4 regions of the Pseudarthrobacter ribosi genome follow, and region 4 is predicted to be linked to each of the others. Evidence: predicted binding sites of a transcription regulator. Region 4 holds the regulator's gene; each other region holds the start of a gene.
The links. The regulator HrcA, encoded in region 4, represses chaperone genes, less so after heat shock. The targets are predictions, from matches to a motif close to TTNGCACTCGNNNNNNNCGAGTGCNAA.
Positions count from the first base shown of each region.

Region 1: the regulator HrcA is predicted to act here: its motif matches at 1,979-2,005, upstream of ACZYZ5_RS01830 (FmdB family zinc ribbon protein).
Region 2: the regulator HrcA is predicted to act here: its motif matches at 3,091-3,117, upstream of groL (chaperonin GroEL).
Region 3: the regulator HrcA is predicted to act here: its motif matches at 3,172-3,198, upstream of groES (co-chaperone GroES).

Region 1 is NZ_JBVAYZ010000002.1:1,589-6,871, forward strand. It holds gene ACZYZ5_RS01815 (GNAT family N-acetyltransferase) at 1-286, opposite strand, end outside; gene galU (UTP--glucose-1-phosphate uridylyltransferase GalU) at 292-1,209, opposite strand; gene ACZYZ5_RS01825 (5-formyltetrahydrofolate cyclo-ligase) at 1,307-1,945, shown strand; gene ACZYZ5_RS01830 (FmdB family zinc ribbon protein) at 2,093-2,344, shown strand; gene cpaB (Flp pilus assembly protein CpaB) at 2,686-3,285, shown strand; gene ACZYZ5_RS01840 (AAA family ATPase) at 3,365-5,283, opposite strand, start outside.
Region 2 is NZ_JBVAYZ010000004.1:263,279-268,561, reverse strand. It holds gene ACZYZ5_RS06330 (uracil-DNA glycosylase) at 1-58, opposite strand, end outside; gene ACZYZ5_RS06325 (DUF3263 domain-containing protein) at 167-484, shown strand; gene ACZYZ5_RS06320 (LytR C-terminal domain-containing protein) at 566-1,204, shown strand; gene ACZYZ5_RS06315 (cold-shock protein) at 1,418-1,624, shown strand; gene ACZYZ5_RS06310 (ABC transporter substrate-binding protein) at 1,720-2,982, shown strand; gene groL (chaperonin GroEL) at 3,302-4,939, shown strand; gene ACZYZ5_RS06300 (RNase H family protein) at 5,061-5,283, shown strand, end outside.
Region 3 is NZ_JBVAYZ010000002.1:25,885-31,167, forward strand. It holds gene ACZYZ5_RS01910 (ATP-dependent DNA ligase) at 1-884, opposite strand, end outside; gene groL (chaperonin GroEL) at 1,032-2,642, opposite strand; gene groES (co-chaperone GroES) at 2,720-3,016, opposite strand; gene ACZYZ5_RS01925 (hypothetical protein) at 3,282-3,713, opposite strand; gene ACZYZ5_RS01930 (THUMP-like domain-containing protein) at 3,770-4,990, shown strand; gene ACZYZ5_RS01935 (shikimate 5-dehydrogenase) at 5,016-5,283, opposite strand, start outside.
Region 4 is NZ_JBVAYZ010000003.1:313,393-318,675, reverse strand. It holds gene ACZYZ5_RS05110 (16S rRNA (uracil(1498)-N(3))-methyltransferase) at 1-325, opposite strand, end outside; gene dnaJ (molecular chaperone DnaJ) at 328-1,455, opposite strand; gene hrcA (heat-inducible transcriptional repressor HrcA) at 1,557-2,570, opposite strand; gene ACZYZ5_RS05095 (DUF3097 family protein) at 2,804-3,664, shown strand; gene ACZYZ5_RS05090 (DUF4870 domain-containing protein) at 3,808-4,227, shown strand; gene hemW (radical SAM family heme chaperone HemW) at 4,312-5,283, opposite strand, start outside.

The DNA.
Region 1 (5,283 bases), on a different contig from region 4:
CCGTAAGCTGACCCACGATGACGGGTTCCCGGAAGCCCGGGGTCCGCTCTGTCATCAGAAACGGCAGGGCCGTGGCCTGGGCGGCCTGCGCCTTGAGGGAACGCACCATCTGGCGGTAGTCGGGAAGGCCACCGCCGGGAACGGGGTTGGACGCTTCCCAGGGGGCCAGCCACTCGCCGTTGCGGGAACGGACCTCGGTCCATTCCTTGCGGTCCCGGTACCGGATCGGGCGCAACACGAGGTCGCCGCTTTCAAGTGTCACCGGCCAGTGGAAGCTGACCCCCACCGGGACTACTTGGCCAGGCTGGGAGACAGGCTCGAGGCGAAGCCCGGCAGCCACTCCCGCAGGCCGGGACCGAGGTCGTCACTGTCGCAGGCCAGCTGGACGCAGGCCTTGAGGTAGCTGAGCTTGTCGCCGGTGTCGTAGCGGCGGCCACGGAAGACAACGCCGTACACGCCGTAGCCTTCCCCGTTACCGGCGGCGAGCTCCTGCAGCGCGTCGGTGAGCTGGATTTCGCCGCCGCGGCCGGGCGCTGTGCCTTCCAGCACTTCGAAGACCGCCGGGTGGAGAACATAGCGGCCGATGATGGCCAGGTTCGACGGCGCGTCCCTGACGTCAGGCTTCTCCACCAGGTGGTTGATCCGGACGTATTCTTCGCCGCCGATCGCCTGGACATCGGCGCAGCCGTAGGCGCTGATCTCAGAGGGCTCAACCTCGATCAGGGCGACCACCGATCCCCCGGTCTTCGCTTGGACCTCGATCATGGTGCTGAGCAGGTCGTCGCGTGCGTCGATCAGGTCATCGCCCAGCAGGACCGCAAACGGCTCATAACCGACGTGCTGCTTTGCACGGAGCACGGCGTGGCCCAGGCCCATCGGATCGCCCTGGCGGACGTAGTGGATGTCGCCAAGATTGCTGGCCGCCTGGATGGACTCAAGCTTGGCGGTGTCTCCCTTGGCTTCAAGCGTGGCTTCCAGCGCGGGGACGCGGTCGAAGTGGTCCTCCAGCGCGCGCTTGTTGCGGCCGGTGATCATCAGGATGTCGTTCAGGCCGACTTTGACAGCCTCCTCCACGACGTACTGGATCGCCGGCTTGTCGACGACGGGCAGCATTTCCTTGGGCATGGCCTTGGTGGCCGGAAGGAATCTGGTGCCGAGGCCGGCTGCGGGGATGACGGCCTTGCGGACGGGAGCGTTGGGTGTAGTCACTGGACTAATCTATCGGAGGGACCAAACATTGGGTAATCATTCGGGCCGCCGGGAAACCGCTCTTTCCCGGGCAGCATCACACGGAGGGAACACGGGCATGGCGTCGAAGGAAGAGATCCGGGCAAGCCACCGTGCCCGGCGAGCCGCGCTGACGCGGGCCCTGCTGGAGGACGCCGGGTCGGGCATCGCCCGGCACGGACTGTCTTGGGCTGCCGGCCTGACCAGTGGCGGCCCGGGCACTTTCGCCGCCTATCTGGGCGTGGGTTCCGAGCCCCCGACCCGCCCCCTGCTGGCAGCGCTGCACGAGGCCGGGCATCAGGTGCTGCTTCCGGTCTGCGAGCCCGGCCTGGCGCTGAGCTGGGTGTACTGGACTCCGGAATCAGACTTTGTCCGGAGCCGCTACGCACCGATCCAGGAGCCCGCGGGGGAACGCCACGACACTGTCGTCATGCAGCACACCGACGGCATCTTCCTGCCGGCCACCGCCGTCGACTACTCCGGTAACCGGATCGGCCAGGGCGGCGGCTACTACGACAAGTTCCTGGCGGCGTTGGCCGCCCTGCTCCCGCCCGGGGCGCCCGCGGCCGACGGCGGGCTGTTGCCGCCCCTGCCGACCGCCGCCGTCGTCTACGCAGACGAGGTCCTGCCCGCCGGCAGCATCCCGGCAGAGCCCTTTGACCGGGAGGTGGCTGCCGCCCTGACCCCCGCGGGCCTGCTCACGCTGCAGCAGCGGTAGCTCATCAAGGGACGCGCCGCAGGGGTGATAGAATTGGCACTCAGGCCCTGCGACTGCTAAGGGACGGATTGCGGCGACGGACATGTCGGCTGCGGTCCCCACCGGACAGCACGGGACCTGCTCGTTTGTCCCAGAGGAGGATTTCCAGTGCCCACGTATGCATACGCCTGCAAGGACTGCAGCCACGCCTTCGAGATCGTGCAGTCGTTCACCGACAGCTCCCTCACGTCCTGCCCCGAGTGCCAGGGGACCCTCCGCAAGAAGTTCAACAGCGTTGGCGTCGTCTTCAAGGGTTCCGGTTTCTACCGGACCGACTCCCGCGACGCCAAGGGCAGCACCGTCTCCCCGGCTCCTGCCCCGGCCGCAACTCCGGCGCCTGCCGCCGCCGCCGCAAGCTAGGAACTGCCTGTGGGCTGCGGCCCCGCTGCGTTTCGATGCCTGTCGGGGCGTTGTCCACATAGCCCACAGCCCGCCTGTCCGGCGTCCCCGCCTGTGCGTAGTGTCGGGCTATGTCCACCCCCGCCCGTCCCGTCCTGTCTCCAGGCGTCGTCCCTGGGGTCAACTTCGGGGCCTTTTTTCGTGGCGCGTGGCACCCTTTTTCGGTTCTGCGAAACGGCGGGTCCCGCAGGCGCCGCCGAATCCGGTCGGCCTCCGGAAGTCCGCGGCGCCGGCCGGGACCCGCTGGGCAGTCTCCCCGCACGCGGCTGGCCCGGTGGCTCGCCCGCAACCGGCGGCTGGGGGTGGCGCTGCTGCTGTGCGTGGCGGCCGGTCTCACGGTCCAACAGCTGACGCCGGCCCCGGCCTTCACGGTTTCCGCGTTCGCCGCCGCACGGGACCTCCCGGCCGGGGAAACACTGGGCCCGGATGACCTGACGGTGCTGAGCGTCCCGCGCGGGCTGGTGCCCGCCGGCAGCTACGGCAGCCCCGACGCCCTGCAGGGCAAACAGCTGGCGGTGGCCCTGCGCAAGGGCCAACTGCTATCTGATGCCCAGCTCCTTGGCCCCGGCCTGTTGGCGGGAAGCCCTCCGGGGTCTGCCGCGGTGCCGCTCCGGATGGCCGATCCCGCCTCGATCCAGCTGCTCTCCCCCGGGCAACTCGTCAATGTCGTGATGACCACCGGCAATGGCTTTGACCAGCCGGCAGCATCGCAGGTGCTGGCCGCCGCGGTGCCGGTACTGTGGACATCCGAGCATGGCAACGGGGCGGGCCAATGGCTGGCAACCGGGGAGACCGACGGCCTCCTGGTCGTCGCTGCCGACGCCGATCAGGCCGGTCGCCTCGCCGGTGCCTCCACGCAGGGGAAGCTGTTCTTTGTCCTCGTGGCGGCCGCCCATGGTTAGCCGGCCCTCCCGGCGGGCGATCTCCTGGCGGGAGCCCGCCCGGAAGCCCGCTCCCGGGCGGTCCGGGCCGAGAGGGAACTCAGCCCCAGTGCGGAGGCTTCTGTTCCTCAAGCCAGGAGTCGTGGTCGTAGCCGCCCGGCTCGTCGCCCCAGCGCCTCGGATCATCTTCAGAGGCTTTGTTCGGCAGCACACCGGCAGGAACTGCCGCCACCGGTGCGGGCTGTTCCGTCGCGTTGTCCCGGCTGCCATCCCGTCCTTCGCCAGTGGCCTGGCCGCTGGGGTCGTTCTCGCTATCGCTGTGGTTCCGGGTATCGCCATCCGCACTCATGCCGCCGGCCTCCTTACTGCCCTGATCCTGATGCGCACTGTCCGGCGGTCCGACCGGTGCCCGCCGCTCCGAGGCCTGCGCTTCGCTGACGGCAAGGTTCTCGACGTCGTCGTCGAAGAATCCCGGCGAGGCCTGTTTCCGGTGCGTCACGGCCGGCTTTTCCAGGCCGAGGTACCCGCCGATGCGGTCGGCGCAGGCCGAAGGATCGGTGAAGACCTCTATGGTCCACAGTGGCATGTAGCGCCAGCCGAGTCGTTCCAGGAGCTGCGGGCGGAGCCTGCTGCGTTCGCGGACGGTCAGCCGCCGGTACTGCTCGGTTCCGTCGGACTCAATCGCCACGGGCCGGGGGATCTCGGCGTCGTCCTGTCCCAGCGTGCTCAACGGGTCGGCCGCGGCCACCATGTTCAGGGCGCCGTCGTATTGGTGCCAGACCCGGGCACCCCGGGCCCGCAGGCGGTCGCCGAGGTCCGCCACGAGGGGGTCAGCCCCCAGGGCCTGTTCGCTGGCGGCGGCCCGCGATGCCGGACTGCCGAGATCGGAATTGCCCGCGATTTCACGGTCCAGCAGTTCATAGAAGTCGACCGCGCCGTGGTTCAGCCGGGTCACGTCGAGGTCCTCGGGGCGGAAGCAGCTCAGCACGTGCAGCGACCGCCGCGCCCGTGTCATGGCGAGGGCGAACTTGGCCCGTCCTCCGGCCAGGGACAGCGGTCCCAGGCTGTGGAGAGCCCGCCCGTGCGGAGTTCGTCCGTACCCCGGGGAGAAGATCACATGGTCGCGGACCAGGCCCTGGGCGCGTTCCAGGTCCACGACCCGGAAGGATTCGTCGCCGGCGGTGAAAAAACCGGCCAGCATCGGGTAATTGGGCAGCTGCAGCCGGATGGACTCGCCGATCCGGGCTGCGTGCCGGAGGCTGCCGGTGACGACAGCCAGCGACGTCCGCGGCCGCAGTCTGGCGTGTTCGAAGACGAGCTCCACCGCACGGTTGACCTCGGCCACGACGGATTCGACACCGTCCTGGTCGGCGCTGGGCAGTCCCGTGCCGTCCGGCAGGTATTCCACCGTCAGGGCGCGGTCCAGCCCGGTCGCGGACTGGCCTTCCGGCAGGCGGCGAAGTCCGCCGTCGTAGAAGCCCTTGCTTAGCTGCCGCACCAGGTCTTCATCCACGGCGCGGTAGACGGTGCGCAGGCTCCAGGTGGGCAACACGGTCCCCAGAGCCTGGTACGCGCTCTCCACACCCTGGTGGGAGCTCTCGCCGGCGGCAAGCCGCTCCACACCGACGGTGAAGGTCCGCGGGCTGGCGATCCGGTCGTCACCGAAGGCGATGACCTGTTTGGAGCGGGCGATGGCCGGCAGGACAGCCTGCAGCGACGTCGCCTCGGCGTCGAGGATGACAACGGCGTCGAACCGCTGCTCCACGGGCAGGACCGCCGTCAGGAGATAGGGGCTCACCGACCACACCGGCACCAGCATGGGCAGCAGCTCCGCGGCCTGTCCGGTCAGCGCCGAAAGCGTTACCCGGCCGTCCTTGAGCAGGCTGCGCAGCAGTTCCGCCTGGCGCGGGTGCTCCGCGACGGCCGCCCGCCACCGTGCGGCCAGCTGCCAGCGCAGCCGGGCCGCGCCGCTGGCGATGTGCGCGTTGTCGGCGAGGCGGTATTCGGCTTCGAGCTGGC
Region 2 (5,283 bases), on a different contig from region 4:
TCTCTGCGGGCTCCAGCTCGAACAGGGCACCGGAGTCAAGGGAGTCGGAGGTAGGCACAGGGCCTATTCTCGCAGGGTGGCGAATGACAAGGCTGTTATTCGCCCGTAACATGGGTGAAGACTTTTCACCGGATCCAGCCGTACCGGAACAAGCAGGGAGTGTGTCGTGGCCGAACAAGCGCAGGAGCACCTTTCGACGGCGGAATCCGTTGCCGCCGGGACCAGCGCGGAGTCGCCGCTGAGCAGCCGGGACCAGCAGATGCTGGCGCTGGAACGGCAGTGGTGGAAATACGCCGGCGCCAAGGAACAAGCCATCCGGGAGCTCTTCGACCTCTCCGCCACGCACTACTACCAACTCCTGAACGCCCTCATCGACACCGAGGATGCGCTGGCCCACGATCCCATGCTGGTGAAGAGATTGCGTAGACTACGTACGTCACGCCAACGTGCGCGCACTGCTCGCCGCTTGGGCTCAGGCGCGTAAAGCACAGCCGGAAGCGCGGATTCCCGCGCGGACGCCGGCGTGGGCAAATCGTCAGAAATCAGCAAGGACGTCGTTTTTACCATGACCAAATACGCTCGGGATGAATTTGATCGGGTCCCGGAGACCTCCACACGCCAGGGTGTCCACCGGGCAGTCGCCGAAACGCGCCGCCGACGCCGCCTCGGGGCGATCTTGGCCGTCGGCGTCGCGGCATTGGCCGTTGGCCTCGTGGCCTTCCTGATTCTGCCGAAGCTGGGATTCTCCTCCGGGGGTGAGACGATGGCCGTCTCGGCCGAGCAGGTTGGCAGCAGCGCCGCCGCGTCACCCGCCCCGGAGCCGACCAGCCCCCAGCCGTCCAGTCCCGAGCCGAGCAGCCCGGCGCCGGTTAGCCCCGAGGCCAGCGCGGCGCCCTCCGCGTCCGCCACCCCCTCCGCGGCTGCCGTCGTCGACAAGACCCAGCCGGTGGCGGTCTTCAACGGCACCACCACCGCTGGACTTGCCAACCGCGTGGGCGGAACCGTCTCCACCGACGGCTGGACGATCGGCACACTCGGAAACTGGGGTGGCGCGCCCCAGCAGCGTTCTGTCATTTTCTACAGCGGCGCCGCGCAAAAGGGCAACGCCGAGGCCCTTGGCAAGCTCCTGGGCATCCCGACCGTCGTGGACTCGGCCGAATTCCAGCTCCCGCTCGTTGTTGTCCTGGCGCCAGGTTTCCAGTAGTCCGTTCCGGTTACGCCTGAATAACTATTGACCGCCTGACCCGACCCCGCCCTGCGCCCCGGCCCGAGGCTGTGGGTACAGTAATTGCATTCTGCGTTTTGCATGACGCGTTTTGCATGCAGGCCTTGCATTCTGGTCTTGCATGCTGCGTTTCGCATTCCGCGGCCCACATCGTGGTGGGCCGCCCGCCAGCCAACCGAAAGTGTGGACACCATGACATTGGGAACCGTCAAATGGTTCAACGCCGAGAAGGGCTACGGGTTCATCACCGTGGACAGCTCCGGGGCCGATGTCTTCGTGCACTGGTCTGCCATCGCGGGGGAGGGCTACCGTGCCCTGGACGAGGGGCAGCGCGTGGAACTCGAGGTCGGCGAGGGCGAAAAAGGCCCGCAGGCCGAAAGCGTCCGGCCCGTCCAGTGACTTTCGCCGCCGCAGCGCCCGCGCCGCAGGACCCGGCCGACCAGGCCGTGGCCCGAAGGGCCCCCGGCAGCACTCTCCGGCGCCGGGCTGCGGCCCTGCGCGGCGGCCGCGCCGTGGCCGTGGCCGCGGCTGCCGCGCTGACCACAACCGCGTGCCTGGGTCCCACGGGCGGCGCCCGCGTGGAGCAGGCGGACGCGAGCGGTGACGGCACGCTGCGGATCGGGCTGATCCTCGACAACACCGGCCCGCAGAACTTCCTCAACGCCCCCCAGTTGGCCGCCGCAAAGCTTGCCGTGAAGGAAATCAACGCCGCCGGAGGCCACAAAGGCAAACCGGTGGAGTTGCTCTCGGAGACCATCAGTGCGGACACCGCAGCGCAGGCCAAGGCGCTGGTGGCGGCCAAAGCCGACGTCGTCATTGGCCCGACGGACTCGAGCCGGGCGCCCGCCGCCATCGATGTGCTGGCCAAAGCCGACGTCGTCATGATTTCCCCCGCGAACGCCGCCAGCGGGCTCAGCAGTTACGAGAGCGGCGGCTTCTATTTCCGGACGTCGGCAGCCGACATTGCGCAGGCCCCCGTGCTGGTCAAGCTCGCCAGGGACAGCGGTGCCGCCACCCTCGCCGTGGTGTACGAGGAAGGCAGCTACGGCAAGGACGTGTCCACCGCCGTCGCCGCGGCCGCCCGGCAGTCCGGCCTCGGGCCCGTGACTGTCGCCGGGTTCGCTCCCGGCCTGGCCCAGCAGGCGGCCGCTGCCGTCAAGGCGGCGGCTCCCGACGCCGTCGTGCTCGTCTCGCGGGCCGGGGCGCAGGGCGCCATCGCCGAGCTGAACAACGCCGGCGTTGCCGGAAAGAAGCTCATCCTCAGCGACGGCGCGGTCAGCCAGTACGGCTCCGGCCTCGGATCCAGCGCCCTCGGCGGTGCCCGGGGGATCCTGCCCGGGACCTTTGCCTCCGCGCACTTCCAGGGCGAACTGGTCTCCGTGGATCCCGAGCTGGCGGACATGACCTTTGCCGCAGAAACGTACGACGCCGTCAACGTCGCCGCCATTGCGGCCGCTGCCGCGGAGGACGACGCCGGAGCGTCCATTGCGGCCCGCCTGATCGCCGTCTCGGGCGGCAAACCCCAGACGTCCGGCGGCGCCGGGACCGCCGGCGAAGCCACTCTCTGCAAGAGCTACCAGGAGTGCCTGGACGTCCTCCGGACCGGCAAGCAGCCCGACTACGACGGCGAATCCGGGCGAATCGGCTTCGACGCCAACGGCGGTGTCAGTTCCGCCAACTACGTCGTCTACACATATGGCGCGGACAACACGGCAACCATGAGCGGCAGCGAGACGGCCGGCAGCAACGGGAGTTAATCGCCCGTAGCGTATTGCGTCGTGCCGGAGGCCCGCCAGCGGGCCGGTGCAGCGCGTCCCGGCACGCCCACTGCTTGCACTCTCCCCGGGGGAGTGCTAATTATTGAGTTAGCACTCCCGCGTATTGACTGCTAAAACGACGCCCGGTTCGCCCGGCCGCGAAGTTGCAGCAGCCGCCTCCGGGAGCGAAAGAAACACCTGGCTGGGGTGAGATCCCTGGCCCGGCGGCATACAGAGGCCGCGGGGCAAGGATCGTCCGTCGCGGGCACCGCAGCAAAGGTTCATTCTTAACGACTGTCCCGAAAGGACTACTGCCGTTATGGCCAAGATCATTGCATTTGATGAAGAGGCACGCCGCGGTCTTGAGCGGGGCCTGAACATCCTCGCCGACGCCGTCAAGGTCACCCTCGGCCCGCGTGGACGCAACGTCGTCCTCGAAAAGAAGTGGGGCGCCCCCACGATCACCAACGATGGTGTTTCCATCGCCAAGGAGATCGAGCTGGACGATCCTTACGAGAAGATCGGCGCCGAGCTGGTCAAGGAAGTTGCCAAGAAGACGGATGACGTCGCCGGCGACGGAACCACCACCGCCACCGTGCTGGCTCAGGCCCTGGTCAAGGAAGGCCTGCGCAACGTCGCGGCCGGCGCTGATCCCCTGTCCCTCAAGCGCGGCATCGAGAAGGCTGTCGAAGCTGTCACCCGCGAGCTCCTGGCCTCCGCCAAGGAAATCGAAACCAAGGAAGAGATTGCCGCCACCGCGTCGATCTCCGCCGGTGACAACGAGATTGGCGCCCTGATTGCCGAGGCCCTGGATAAGGTCGGCAAGGAAGGCGTCATCACCGTCGAGGAGTCGAACACGTTCGGCCTCGAGCTGGAGCTCACCGAAGGCATGCGCTTCGACAAGGGCTACATTTCCGCTTACTTCGTCACCGACGCTGAGCGCCAGGAAACGGTCCTCGAGGATCCTTACATCCTGATCGTCAACTCGAAGATCTCCAACGTCAAGGAACTGGTTGCTGTCCTCGAGAAGGTCATGCAGTCCTCCAAGCCGCTGCTGATCATTGCCGAAGACATTGAGGGCGAGGCCCTGGCCACCCTGATCGTCAACAAGATCCGTGGCACCTTCAAGTCCGTCGCCGTCAAGGCTCCGGGCTTCGGTGACCGCCGCAAGGCGCAGCTCGCCGACATCGCCATCCTCACCGGTGGCCAGGTCATCTCCGAGGAAGTCGGCCTCAAGCTTGAGACCGCCGGACTCGAACTCCTGGGCCGCGCCCGCAAGGTCGTTGTGACCAAGGACGAGACCACCATCGTCGAGGGTGCCGGCGACGCTGACCAGATTTCCGGCCGCGTTTCCCAGATCCGTGCCGAAATCGAGAACTCCGATTCGGATTACGACCGCGAGAAGCTGCAGGAACGCCTGGCCAAGCTGGCCGGCGGCGTTGCAGTCATCAAGGCCGGTGCCGCAACGGAGGTCGAGCTCAAGGAACGCAAGCACCGCATTGAGGACGCTGTCCGCAACGCCAAGGCTGCTGTTGAAGAGGGCATCGTCGCCGGCGGTGGCGTTGCCCTGATCCAGGCCGGTGCCAAGGCATTCGCCAACCTGCAGCTCGAAGGCGACGAGGCAACCGGTGCGAACATCGTCCGCGTTGCCATCGACGCCCCGCTGAAGCAGATCGCCTTCAACGCCGGCCTCGAGCCCGGCGTTGTCGTCGACAAGGTCCGCGGCCTGCCTGCTGGCCACGGCCTGAACGCAGCAACCGGCGAGTACGTCGACCTGCTGGCTGCCGGCATCAACGACCCGGTCAAGGTCACCCGCTCTGCCCTGCAGAACGCGGCGTCCATTGCCGGCCTGTTCCTCACCACCGAGGCCGTTGTGGCCGACAAGCCGGAGAAGAACTCCCCGGCCATGGGTGGCGGCGACGACATGGGCGGCATGGGGGGCATGGGCGGTTTCTAACCACCCGGCTTCCGGCGCTGGCTACTCCAGCGCTGAACGTCCAGTTCAACGACGGCGGTCCCACCTTCGGGTGGGGCCGCCGTCGGCGTTGAAGGCCCGCCCGGTCTGGCAGGATAGTGCAGTGACGATTACAGCAGCAGCCGACGGTTCGGCTTTAGGAAATCCCGGCCCGGCCGGATGGGCCTGGTACGTGAGCGACGACTGCTGGCGGGCCGGGGGATGGCCGCACGGCACCAACAACATGGGCGAGCTCATGGCCGTCCTGGACCTGTTCCGCTCCACCGCGCACCTGCCGGGCGAGGACCTGCACATCCTCTGCGACAGCCAGTACGTCATCAACTCCG
Region 3 (5,283 bases), on a different contig from region 4:
AAGAACCACGGATGCAGCACGGTGGCGCGCGCCGCGTCGGCCCCGAAGCGCGCCATGGTCTCCTGGAACGGTCGCGGGCCGCCGTCCTCGTCGAGGGCGAGGGTCTCGCCGTCGAGGATCACATCGCGCACCGGCAGTCGGCGGACCAATTCCACCACCTCGGGCAGCCGGTGGGTCACGTCGGCCAGGGTGCGGGTATAGATGCGGACCTCGTCGCCCACGCGATGCACCTGGATGCGCGCGCCGTCGAGCTTGTATTCCACCGAAGCCTTCCCCGTGACGTCCAGCGCCGCGCTGGGGCTGGCCGCGGTTGCGGCGAGCATGGGGTGCACGGGACGGCCGACGACGAGGCCAACGGCTTCAAGCTGGTCCGCCGTGCCCTTGAGGGCCAGCAGGGCGGTCTCGCCTAGATCGCCGGAGAGCATGGCCGCACGGCGTACGGCGTCGACCGGCCGGCCGGAGGCACGGGCAATGGCATCCGTCAGCACCCCCTCAAGGGCACCGGTACGCAGTTCACCGAGCAGCACGCCGGCGATGAAGGCCTGCTCGCGCTCGGTGGCGGCGGCGGTCAGCAACCGGAGGGTGGCGGCGCGCTCCGCCGCCGATCCGGCGCCGCCCATGACGAGCAGCCGCCCCAGCGCAGCATCGACGTCGACGACGGTAAGACTTGGCTCGGCAGCCGGCTCCCCCATGGCCGCTGTCATACCGCGCCAACCGACCCCGACCCGGCCCTGCCGCGGCCTGGCGATGAGCAGGCCGACGGCCGTCGCGATGTCCCCGGGCTCCATCCGGCGCAGCAGGTCGGCCAGCGCTGCGACTTTCTCCAGCCGGGAGCGGGTCGAGGCCACGGCATCACTGGTTATCACGAGCTCGTCCAGCAGCATGGCACCAGTCTGCCACGCCCGCCGACGCCGGCCAGTCCGATTGGGCGGGAACCATTCGGGCCACCGGGGGCATCATGGACACAAAAAACCGGCCCAGCGGACGCTGGACCGGTTTCCTGTTCACAGGTTCACTGTGTGGGCTGCAGCCTAGTGGCTGTGGCCTGCGTGCTCGTCTTCGTTGGCAGGCTTCTCGACCACGAGGGTTTCCGTGGTGAGCACCAGTGCCGCGATGGACGCCGCGTTGCGGAGGGCCGCACGCGTCACCTTCACGGGGTCGATGACGCCGGCAGCGATCAGGTCTTCGTAGTCGCCGGTCTTGGCGTTGAAGCCCTGGTTGTTGGCCGATTCCGCGACCTTGGCGACGACAACGTAGCCGTCGAAGCCGGCGTTCTGGGCGATCCAGCGCAGCGGCTGGGTCAGTGCCCGGCGGACGATGCCGACAGCAGCTGCCGCGTCGCCCTCGAGGGCCTGGACGGCCGGGTCCTCGTCGAGCGCCTTGAGGGCGTGGATGAGGGCGGCGCCGCCGCCGGCGACGATGCCTTCTTCCAGGGCAGCGCGGGTCGAGGACACGGCGTCCTCGATGCGGTGCTTCTTTTCCTTCAGCTCGACCTCGGTGGCAGCGCCGACCTTGATCACGCCGATGCCGCCGGCCAGCTTGGCCAGGCGTTCCTGCAGCTTTTCCTTGTCCCAGTCGGAGTCCGTGCGGGTCAGCTCGGCGCGCAGCTGGGAAACCCGGGCTGCGACGTCCTCGGCCGAACCGGCGCCGTCGACGATGGTGGTGTTGTCCTTCGTGACGGTGATGCGCCGGGCGGTGCCCAGCACCTCAAGGCCGACCGTGTCCAGGCTGAGGCCCAGTTCCGGCGAGACAACCTGCGCGCCCGTGAGGGTGGCGATGTCCTGCAGCATGGCCTTGCGGCGGTCGCCGAAGCCCGGTGCCTTGACGGCAACGACGTTCAGGGTGCCGCGGATCCGGTTGACGATCAGCGTGGAGAGTGCCTCGCCGTCGACGTCCTCAGCGATGATGAAGAGCGGCTTGGAGCTCTGCAGCGCCTTCTCCAGCAGCGGCAGGAAGTCCTGGACCGAGGAGATCTTGCCCTGGTTGATCAGGATCAGGGCGTCTTCGAGGACAGCTTCCTGGCGTTCCGCGTCGGTGACGAAGTACGGGGACAGGTAGCCCTTGTCGAACTGCATGCCCTCGGTGAGGACCAGTTCGGTCTGCGTGGTGGAGGATTCCTCGATGGTGATCACACCATCCTTGCCGACCTTGTCGAATGCCTCGGCCAGCAGTTCGCCGATCTCGTCGCTCTGGGCGGAGATGGACGCGACGTTGGCGACCTGGGTGCCTTCGACCGGGCGGGCGTTTTCGAGCAGGCGGGCGGCGATGGCCTCAACCGAGACCTCGATGCCGCGCTTGATCTGGCCCGGGGCGGCGCCTGCCGCAACGTTGCGGAGGCCTTCCTTGACGAAGGCCTGTGCCAGCACCGTGGCGGTGGTGGTTCCGTCACCGGCAACATCGTTGGTCTTGGTGGCGACCTCCTTGGCAAGCTGCGCGCCAAGGTTCTCGTAGGGGTCGTCCAGCTCGACTTCGCGGGCGATGGTGACGCCATCGTTGGTGATCGTGGGGGCGCCCCACTTCTTGTCCAGCACGACGTTGCGGCCGCGCGGGCCAAGCGTCACCTTGACCGTGTTGGCGAGCTTATCGATGCCGGCTTCAAGCGACCGGCGGGCAGCGTCGTTAAACGCAAGCTGCTTTGCCATGGTTTTGTCCTTTCAAAGACAGAACCCCGCGCAACTGACCCGTCAAAGGAGGATCGGCGGCGCGGGGTCCAAGAGAGTTACTTTACGACGATCGCCAGAACGTCGCGGGCGGACAGCACGAGGTAATCGGTGCCGCCGGTCTTGACTTCAGTTCCGCCGTACTTGGAGTAGATAACAACGTCGCCAATGGCGACGTCGATCGGAACGCGGTTGCCGTTGTCGTCAAAGCGGCCGGGGCCTACTGCGACAACTTCGCCTTCCTGCGGCTTTTCCTGCGCGGAGTCCGGGATGACCAGGCCGGAAGCCGTGGTCTGCTCGGCTTCGAGCGGGCGGACAACAATACGATCCTCAAGAGGCTTAATAGAGACCGACAATGACCTCTCCTTTTCGTCAGCAAATTCGTGGACTACAAAGCTGTGGTGCCAAGGCGTACAGACCGTCGTCGCGGTGCCGGCAGCAGCCTGGCTGTAAAGCTTCAGGTGTTAGCACCCTCCTAGGGAGAGTGCTAATGACGACTCTATGTAAGTAGTTAGCACTCGGTCAAGGCGAGTGCCAGAAATTCGTTCCCGGCGAACGCTGGGCCTGCGCCGACGCCTGCATCGGTGCCGGTCACGGTGCCGGTCACGGTGCCGTCGCGGACTACCGTCCGCCGAGGTCCTCGAAGTCGACATCCTCGCCGTTGTCGCCGTCGTCGGAACCCGCTTCGTTCCGGTGCCGGTACAGCACCAGGCCCCCGGCCGCGGCCAGGGCGACGCCCAGGACCAGGAACACGACGCCGCCGGCGCGGACCCCGGCGTAGTTCTCGCGGATGGCCTTCGCCTCGTCGGTGGCGTCCTGGACGCTCTGGCCGCCGACGGAATAGACGGTGGCGTTGAAGGAGTCCAGGAAGAAGATGATGACCAGCAGGGCCACACACACGACGGCGATGACGCCGCCGGCGATCAGCGCCGGCCGGGCGTAGCGGGCGAGTCCCCGGCGGGCGGGGCGGCCGCCGTCGGGGTCCTGCTGGGCGGCGCCGCCCTCCGGGTCGTCCTCGTCCGTGCCGCTGTTTTTCGTGCCGCTGTCATCCATGCCGTCAACCTTATCGGGCGCACGGCTCCGCCCCGCGCTGAACTAGGCTTGATCCCATGTCTGACGCACCGCAGGACCAAATCGCCCCGCTGCTGAACCCCGAGGGCTGGGATCTGCTGGCGTCATTGGGCCCCTACAAGGAGGACGAGGCGTTCCGCCTCAACGCCTCGCTCCGGAAGGCCGGCCACTCCCCCGAACTCGTCTCCGCCGTCCTCACCCAGTCGCGGCTGCGGACCAAGGCCGAGGCCAAATTCGGCGAGTTCGCCCGGCAGATGATTTTCACCCAGGCGGGCCTGGAGCAGGCCACCCGGCTCACCGTGGCGGCCCGGCATGCGCAGCGCTTCGCGGAAGCCGACGTGCAGCATGTGGCGGACCTTGGCTGCGGCCTCGGCGGCGACGCCATGGCGCTCGCCTCACTCGACATCCAGGTCACGGCGGTGGAAAGGGACGAGACGACGGCGGCCTGCGCCACGATGAACCTGATCCCGTTCCGGAACGCCACCGTGGTCCATTCCGATGCGACAACCGTGTCCCTCGACGGGATGGACGGCGTGTGGCTGGACCCGGCGCGCCGGACCACCTCCACCTCGGGCACGAAGCGGCTCTGGGATCCGGAGGACTTTTCCCCGCCGCTGTCCTTCGTCGAGTCCCTGGCCGGGGCCGGCCTGGCCGTGGGGGTGAAGATGGGCCCGGGCATGCCGCACGATTCGGTGCCCAAGAACTGCGAGGCCCAGTGGGTGTCGGTGGGCGGGGACGTCACCGAGGTGGCGCTGTGGTTCAACGCGGTCCGGCGTCCGGGGATCCGGCGGGCTGCCCTGCTGCTGGGCCCCGCGGGCGCGGCCGAGCTCACCAGCGCCGAGGACTTCGCCGGCGGCCCGGTCGCCCCGGTGGGGCCGGTCGAAGGCTACCTCTACGAGCCCGACGGCGCCGTCATCCGCGCCGGGCTGGTGGCCGACATCGCGCTCCAGCTGGGCGGGCATCTCGTGGACGAGCACATCGCCTACATCTGCGCCCCGGAACTGCGGGACACCCCCTTTGCCCGGCCCTACAAGGTGCTGGAGGTAATGCCGTACAACGTCAAGGCGCTCAAGGCCTGGGTCAAGGACCGGGGCATCGGGGTCCTGGACATCAAGAAGCGCGGCACGTCGGTCACGCCTGAGGAGCTGCGCAAACAGCTCCTCCCGGGCGGCGGCAAGAACAAGGGCAAAAAGACAGCCACCCTGGTCCTCACCCGGATCGGGGAGGAGCGGGTGGCCATCTCGGTGGAGCCGGTCTAGTTCCGGGCCACGTCCGGACGGATGGCTACTGGGCCCGCATGAAGTCCTCGGCGGCCCGGACCTGCTCGTCGCTGGGCCGGATCCCGGTGTACAGCACAAACTGCTCCAGCGCCTGGATGGTCGCCACCTCCGCACCGGTGATCACGGTTTTGCCGGCCGCGCGGGCGGCCTGGATCAGCGGGGTCTCGGCTGGCAGCGCGACGACGTCGAACACCACCTGCGCGTCGTCCACGGCCTCCTGCGGGAAGGACAGGGCCTCGGTGTCGGGGCCCCCTGCCATACCGATGGGGGTG
Region 4 (5,283 bases):
CGTCGATCCCCAGTTCGGTGGCGGTTTCGGCGGCGAGTTCGTCCCGGTCGCCCTTCGCGAGGGCCTGGACCAGGACGAGCCGCACCGCGGGCCCGGGCTCCTCGGCGAGTCCGGAGCACTGCACGGACAGTTCGCCGGGCGCGACGGCGGCCACGGTGCCGGTCAGGCGCTTTCCGGCGCCGTCGGCGATGTCCACGGCCTCGCCCACGGCAATCCGCTTCACCGTGACCGCGTGGCGGGCCTCGGACCCGTCAAGGACGAAGACGGAACCGGGGGCCACCCCGTCCAGGGTGCCGGGGGCGGTGAAGAAGACCGGGTTGCTCACCGCTACAGGTTACCGAGCCGGTCCCGAAGCTTCGCGAAGACCCCACCGCCCGCGGCGAGCTTTCCTTCGCTGAACTGTTCCCCGCGCAGCTTGGCGAGCTGGCGGAGCAGATCCTCCTGGGCGGCGTCGAGCTTGGCGGGGGTGTCCACCTGGAGGTGGACCTTGAGATCGCCGCGGCCATAACCGCGCAGGTGCGTGACGCCGAGCCCGCGGAGCGTAATGACCTCGCCGGACTGGGTTCCGGCCCTGACATCGATCTCCTGCCGGCCGTCGAAGGTGTCGAGGTTCAGCTCGGTGCCCAGCGCGGCGGCGGTCATGGGGATGTTGAGGCTCGCGTGCAGGTCGTCGCCGTCGCGCACGTACGTGGCGTCGTTGTTGACCCGGATCTCGACGTACAGGTCGCCCGCGGGGCCGCCGGCAGGTCCTGCCTCGCCCTGCCCGGAGAGCTGGATGCGGGTGCCCGTGGCGACGCCGGCGGGAACCTTCACCGTCAGGGAACGCCGGCTGCGGATGCGGCCCTGGCCTGCGCATTCGTTGCAGGGGTCCTTGATAACGGTGCCGAAGCCCTCGCAGGACCCGCAGGGGGCCGTGGTCATGACCTGGCCGAGGATGGAACGCACGGCGCGCTGGACCTGGCCGCTGCCGCCGCAGATGTCGCAGCGTTCCGGGTGGCTGCCTGCACGGCAGCACGAGCCCTCGCAGGTGGGGCAGGTGACGGCCGTGTCCACTTCGATTTTTTTGTTGACGCCGAACACGGCATCGCGGAGGTCGATCCGGACGCTGATCAGGGCGTCCTGGCCGCGGCGGACCCTGGAGGCCGGCCCGGCCTGGCCGCCGGCGCCGAAGAAGGTCTCGAAAATGTCCTGGAACGCGAAGCCCTGGCCGGCGTAGCTGCCGCCGCCGAAGCCGTTGTCGGTGCCGTTCTCGTTGCCCGTGGTGTCGTAGATCCGGCGTTTCTGCGGATCAGACAGCACCTCATAGGCGTGGGTGACGGCCTTGAAGCGGTCCGAGGCGTCGTCCCCCGGATTCACGTCCGGGTGGAGGGTCCGCGCCAGCTTGCGGTAGGCCTTCTTGATCTCTTCTCCGGTGGCTTCACGGGAGACTCCCAGAACGTCGTAGTGGCTGCTCAAAATTTGTATCTCTTCCTTTTTGTTCTGCCGGTGGGGCACTGCCTGTTAGGGGCAAGAAGTCTGGTGACGGCCCGTCGGGCCGGCCGGGTGGACGAGGTTCGTCAGGGGCCGAGAATCCGCGAAAGGTAGCGGGCCACGGCCCGGACGGCGGCCATGGTGGTCGGATAGTCCATCCGGGTGGGGCCTAGCACGCCGACTTTCGCCGTCGAGTCCGGGCCGTAGCCGGTCGCCACCACCGAGGCCTCGGCAAGTCCGTCATACGGGTTTTCCCGGCCGATGCTGACCGTCACGCCCCGCGGGTCCTCGGCCATGTCGCTCAGCAGGCGGAGCATGACCACCTGTTCCTCGAGCGCTTCCAGCACCGGGCCGATGCTGAGCGGGAAGTCGACGTTGGAGCGGGCCAGGTTGGCGGTCCCGGCCATCACCATACGCTCCTCGCGGCTGCTGGTGGCCAGCGCCTCCAGGCCGCGGGCCAGTGCCTGCGCGGCACTGCGCCGCGCGGGCGGGCAGCTGGCAATGACCGAGTGCAGCGTCTGCGGCAGCAGGTTCAGCGGGGTGCCCGAGAGGCTGCCGAGGAATCGAGTGCGCAGTTCGGACAGGACCTCGTCGGAAAGCTCCTGTCCGGCGTCGATGACCCGCTGTTCGACCTTGCCGGTGTCCGCGATCAGCACCGCGAGCACCTTGCGGGGCGCCAGCAGGACGAATTCGATGTGCCGCACCTTGGCGCGGCTGAGGTGGGGGTACTGCACGACGGCGACCTGGTTGGTCAGCTGCGAGAGCAGCCGCACGGTCCGGTCGAGGACGTCGTCGAGGTCGTCGGAGCCCTCCAGCAACGCCTGGATGGCGCGGCGTTCCGCCGGTGAGAGCGGCTTGACCGCCGAAATCTGGTCCACGAAGAGCCGGTAGCCCTTGTCCGTAGGGATCCGCCCAGCGCTCGTGTGCGGCGCCGTGATCAGGCCCTCATCTTCCAAGGCCGCCATGTCATTGCGGATCGTGGCACTGGACACCCCGAGGTGGTGCCGCTCCACGAGGGCTTTGGAGCCGACGGGTTCCCGTGAATGGACATAGTCCTCCACGATGGCGCGCAGCACTTCGAGCTTGCGTGGTTCGCTCACGCTCCACCTCCATTCGACTGTCCCGCATCCGGTGCCGCCGCTCGCCGGCCGCGCCGGACACAGTTCCGGCACAAAAGACCTGATGATTAGCACTCGACATGCCTAAGTGCTAACCAGTCTAATATGAGTCGCCGCATTGTTAGCATTGAATTCGCTCCGGGCGTTCCTCCTGGGGCGGGTGTTTTCGGGCACAGCCCGCCGCAGCAAACCGAGCGTAAAGCAGTGTGTAACCGATGTCGTACCAGAATTGGGGCCCCCAGGACCTGTCCGCGCCCGCCAAGACCCAACTGCCGGAAGTGCCGGTGGAGCGCGGAATGGTGCTCGAGGATGTGCAGTCCGGCTGGGTGGGTGCCGTCACCCGGGTGGAGAAGTCCGGCGGCATGGTCGTGGTGGCGCTCGAAGACCGCCGCGGCAAGTCCCGGTCCTTCCGCCTTGGCTTCGGCTTCCTGCTGGAGGGCCAGCCGATCCGGCTGATGCCGCCGGCGCCCCGGACCGCCGCAGCGGGCGCCGGGGCCGCCGCAGGCACCAGAACCGCCTCCGGCTCCGTCCGGGTGGCCGGCCAGCGCGCGCAGGTGGCCAAAGCGAGCCGGATCTGGGTGGAGGGCAAGCACGACGCCGAGCTCGTCGAACGGGTCTGGGGGGACGATCTCCGGGTGGAGGGCATCGTCGTCGAGCCGTTGCACGGCATTGATGACCTGGCCGGGGCCGTGGGCGCCTTCGGGCCCGGGCCCGGGCGCCGGCTCGGTGTCCTGGTGGACCACCTGGTGCCCGATTCCAAGGAATCCCGGATCGCCGCCGCGGTGATGGCGTCCCCCGGCGCGGCCGGCAACGTCCTGATCGTCGGCCACCCCTATGTCGACGTCTGGCAGGCGATCCGGCCCGCCGTGCTGGGAATCGAGAAGTGGCCGGTGATCCCCCGCGGGGTGGATTGGAAGACCGGCATCCTGATGGCCTTCGGCTGGCCGCACAGCACCAAAGAGGACATCGGCCTGGGCTGGCAAAAGCTCCTCGGCGCGGTCCGGAGCTACGCCGATCTGGAACCCTCCCTGCTGGGCCGGGTGGAGGAGGTCATCGACTTCCTGACCGTCCCCTGAAGCGCCCCGCCGAGCACACCCGCCAGCGGACGGATCGGCGATTCCGCCCCCGAGCAAGTATTCTTGGTAAGGCGGCTACGCTCCCGGCGCAGCCCTGGCACCTCCAGGCAGCAACGCACCACCGCAATCCGAAGGACGACACCGTGGCAGATAACGCACGCGAACACACTGGCAACCAGGCCGGCCATGGCCAGCCCCCGTACCACGGCGTTCCCGCAAATGCGCTGCCGTTGACGGCCAACGAGGACCGGCAGTGGGCCACACTGGCGCACTTCGGCGGCATTCTGGGCTGCGTTCCCTCGCTGCTGATCTACCTGATCTTCAAGGACCGCGGCCCGTTTACGGCTCAGGAGTCCAAGGAAGCCCTCAATTTCACGCTGCCCCCCACGATCGCTGCGGTGGTGTGCAACCTGCTGGTCTTCGTCCCGGTGGTGGGCAACATCTTCGCGGTCCTGGCCACGGTCATCTGGATTGCCGTGACGTGCTTCTCGGTCGCGGCCGGCATCCACGTCAACCGCGGCCAGCCGCACCGCTACGAGTTCAACCTCCGCTGGATCAAGTAGGCCCGGGTCAGGCCCGCCCTGACCGGGAAGTCCGGCCTGACCTTTGCCTCCCGGTGGACCCGTATTAGTCCAGCAGGGCCGGCGTCAGTCCGGCAGGATCCTGCGGACCACGGCGTCGGCGAGCAGTCGGCCCTTGAGCGTCAGGATGAGGCTGCCGCGGAAGGCCGCCACGGGATCCACGAGGCCGTCGGCGATGAGTCCCGCGACCGCGTGCCGCCCGGTGTCACCCAGCCCGCCCAGGCTGGTGATCTCCAGCCCGGAGTTCAGCCGCGCTTCGAGCATGACGCGCTCCACGTTGCGGGTCTCCGAGTCGAGGGTTTCCCGGCCGGCGGCCGGCGAAAGCCCGGACCCTAGACGGTTGGCATAGGCGGTGGGGTGCTTGACGTTCCACCAGCGCACGCCGCCGACGTGTGAGTGCGCGCCCGGGCCGATCCCCCACCAGTCGTCACCCCGCCAGTAGGCAAGGTTGTGGCGGCAGGCCTGCTCCGGCGTGCGGGACCAGTTGCTGACCTCATACCAGGAGAGCCCGCCGGCCGAAATCAATTCGTCTGCGAGTTCGTACTTGGCCGCATGGTCGTCGTCGTCGATTCCCGGCACTTCGCCGCGGCGGATCTGCGCGGCGAGTTTGGTGCCCTCCTCGACGATCAGCGCGTAGGCGCTGATGTGGTCGGGACCGTAGGACAGTGCCGTCTCCAGTGAGTAGCGCCAGTCGGCCAGCGACTCCCCGGGCGTTCCGTAGATCAGGTCGAGGCTGACGGCGAGGCCGGCTTCCCGGGCCCACTGGACCGCTTGCGGCACGCGGCTCGGGGTGTGGGTGCGGTCCAGCACTTTCAGGACGTGCGGCACCGCGGACTGCATGCCGAAGGACACCCGCGTGAAGCCGGCGTCGGCCAGCAGCTGCAGGGAATCGGGGGTGACGGAGTCCGGGTTCGCCTCGGTGGTGACCTCGGCGCCGGGCTCGAGGCCCCAGGCCGCGATGGCGGTGGTGAGGATCCGGGCCAGATCCGCGGCGGGGAGCAGCGTGGGTGTTCCGCCGCCGAAAAAGACCGTGCTGAG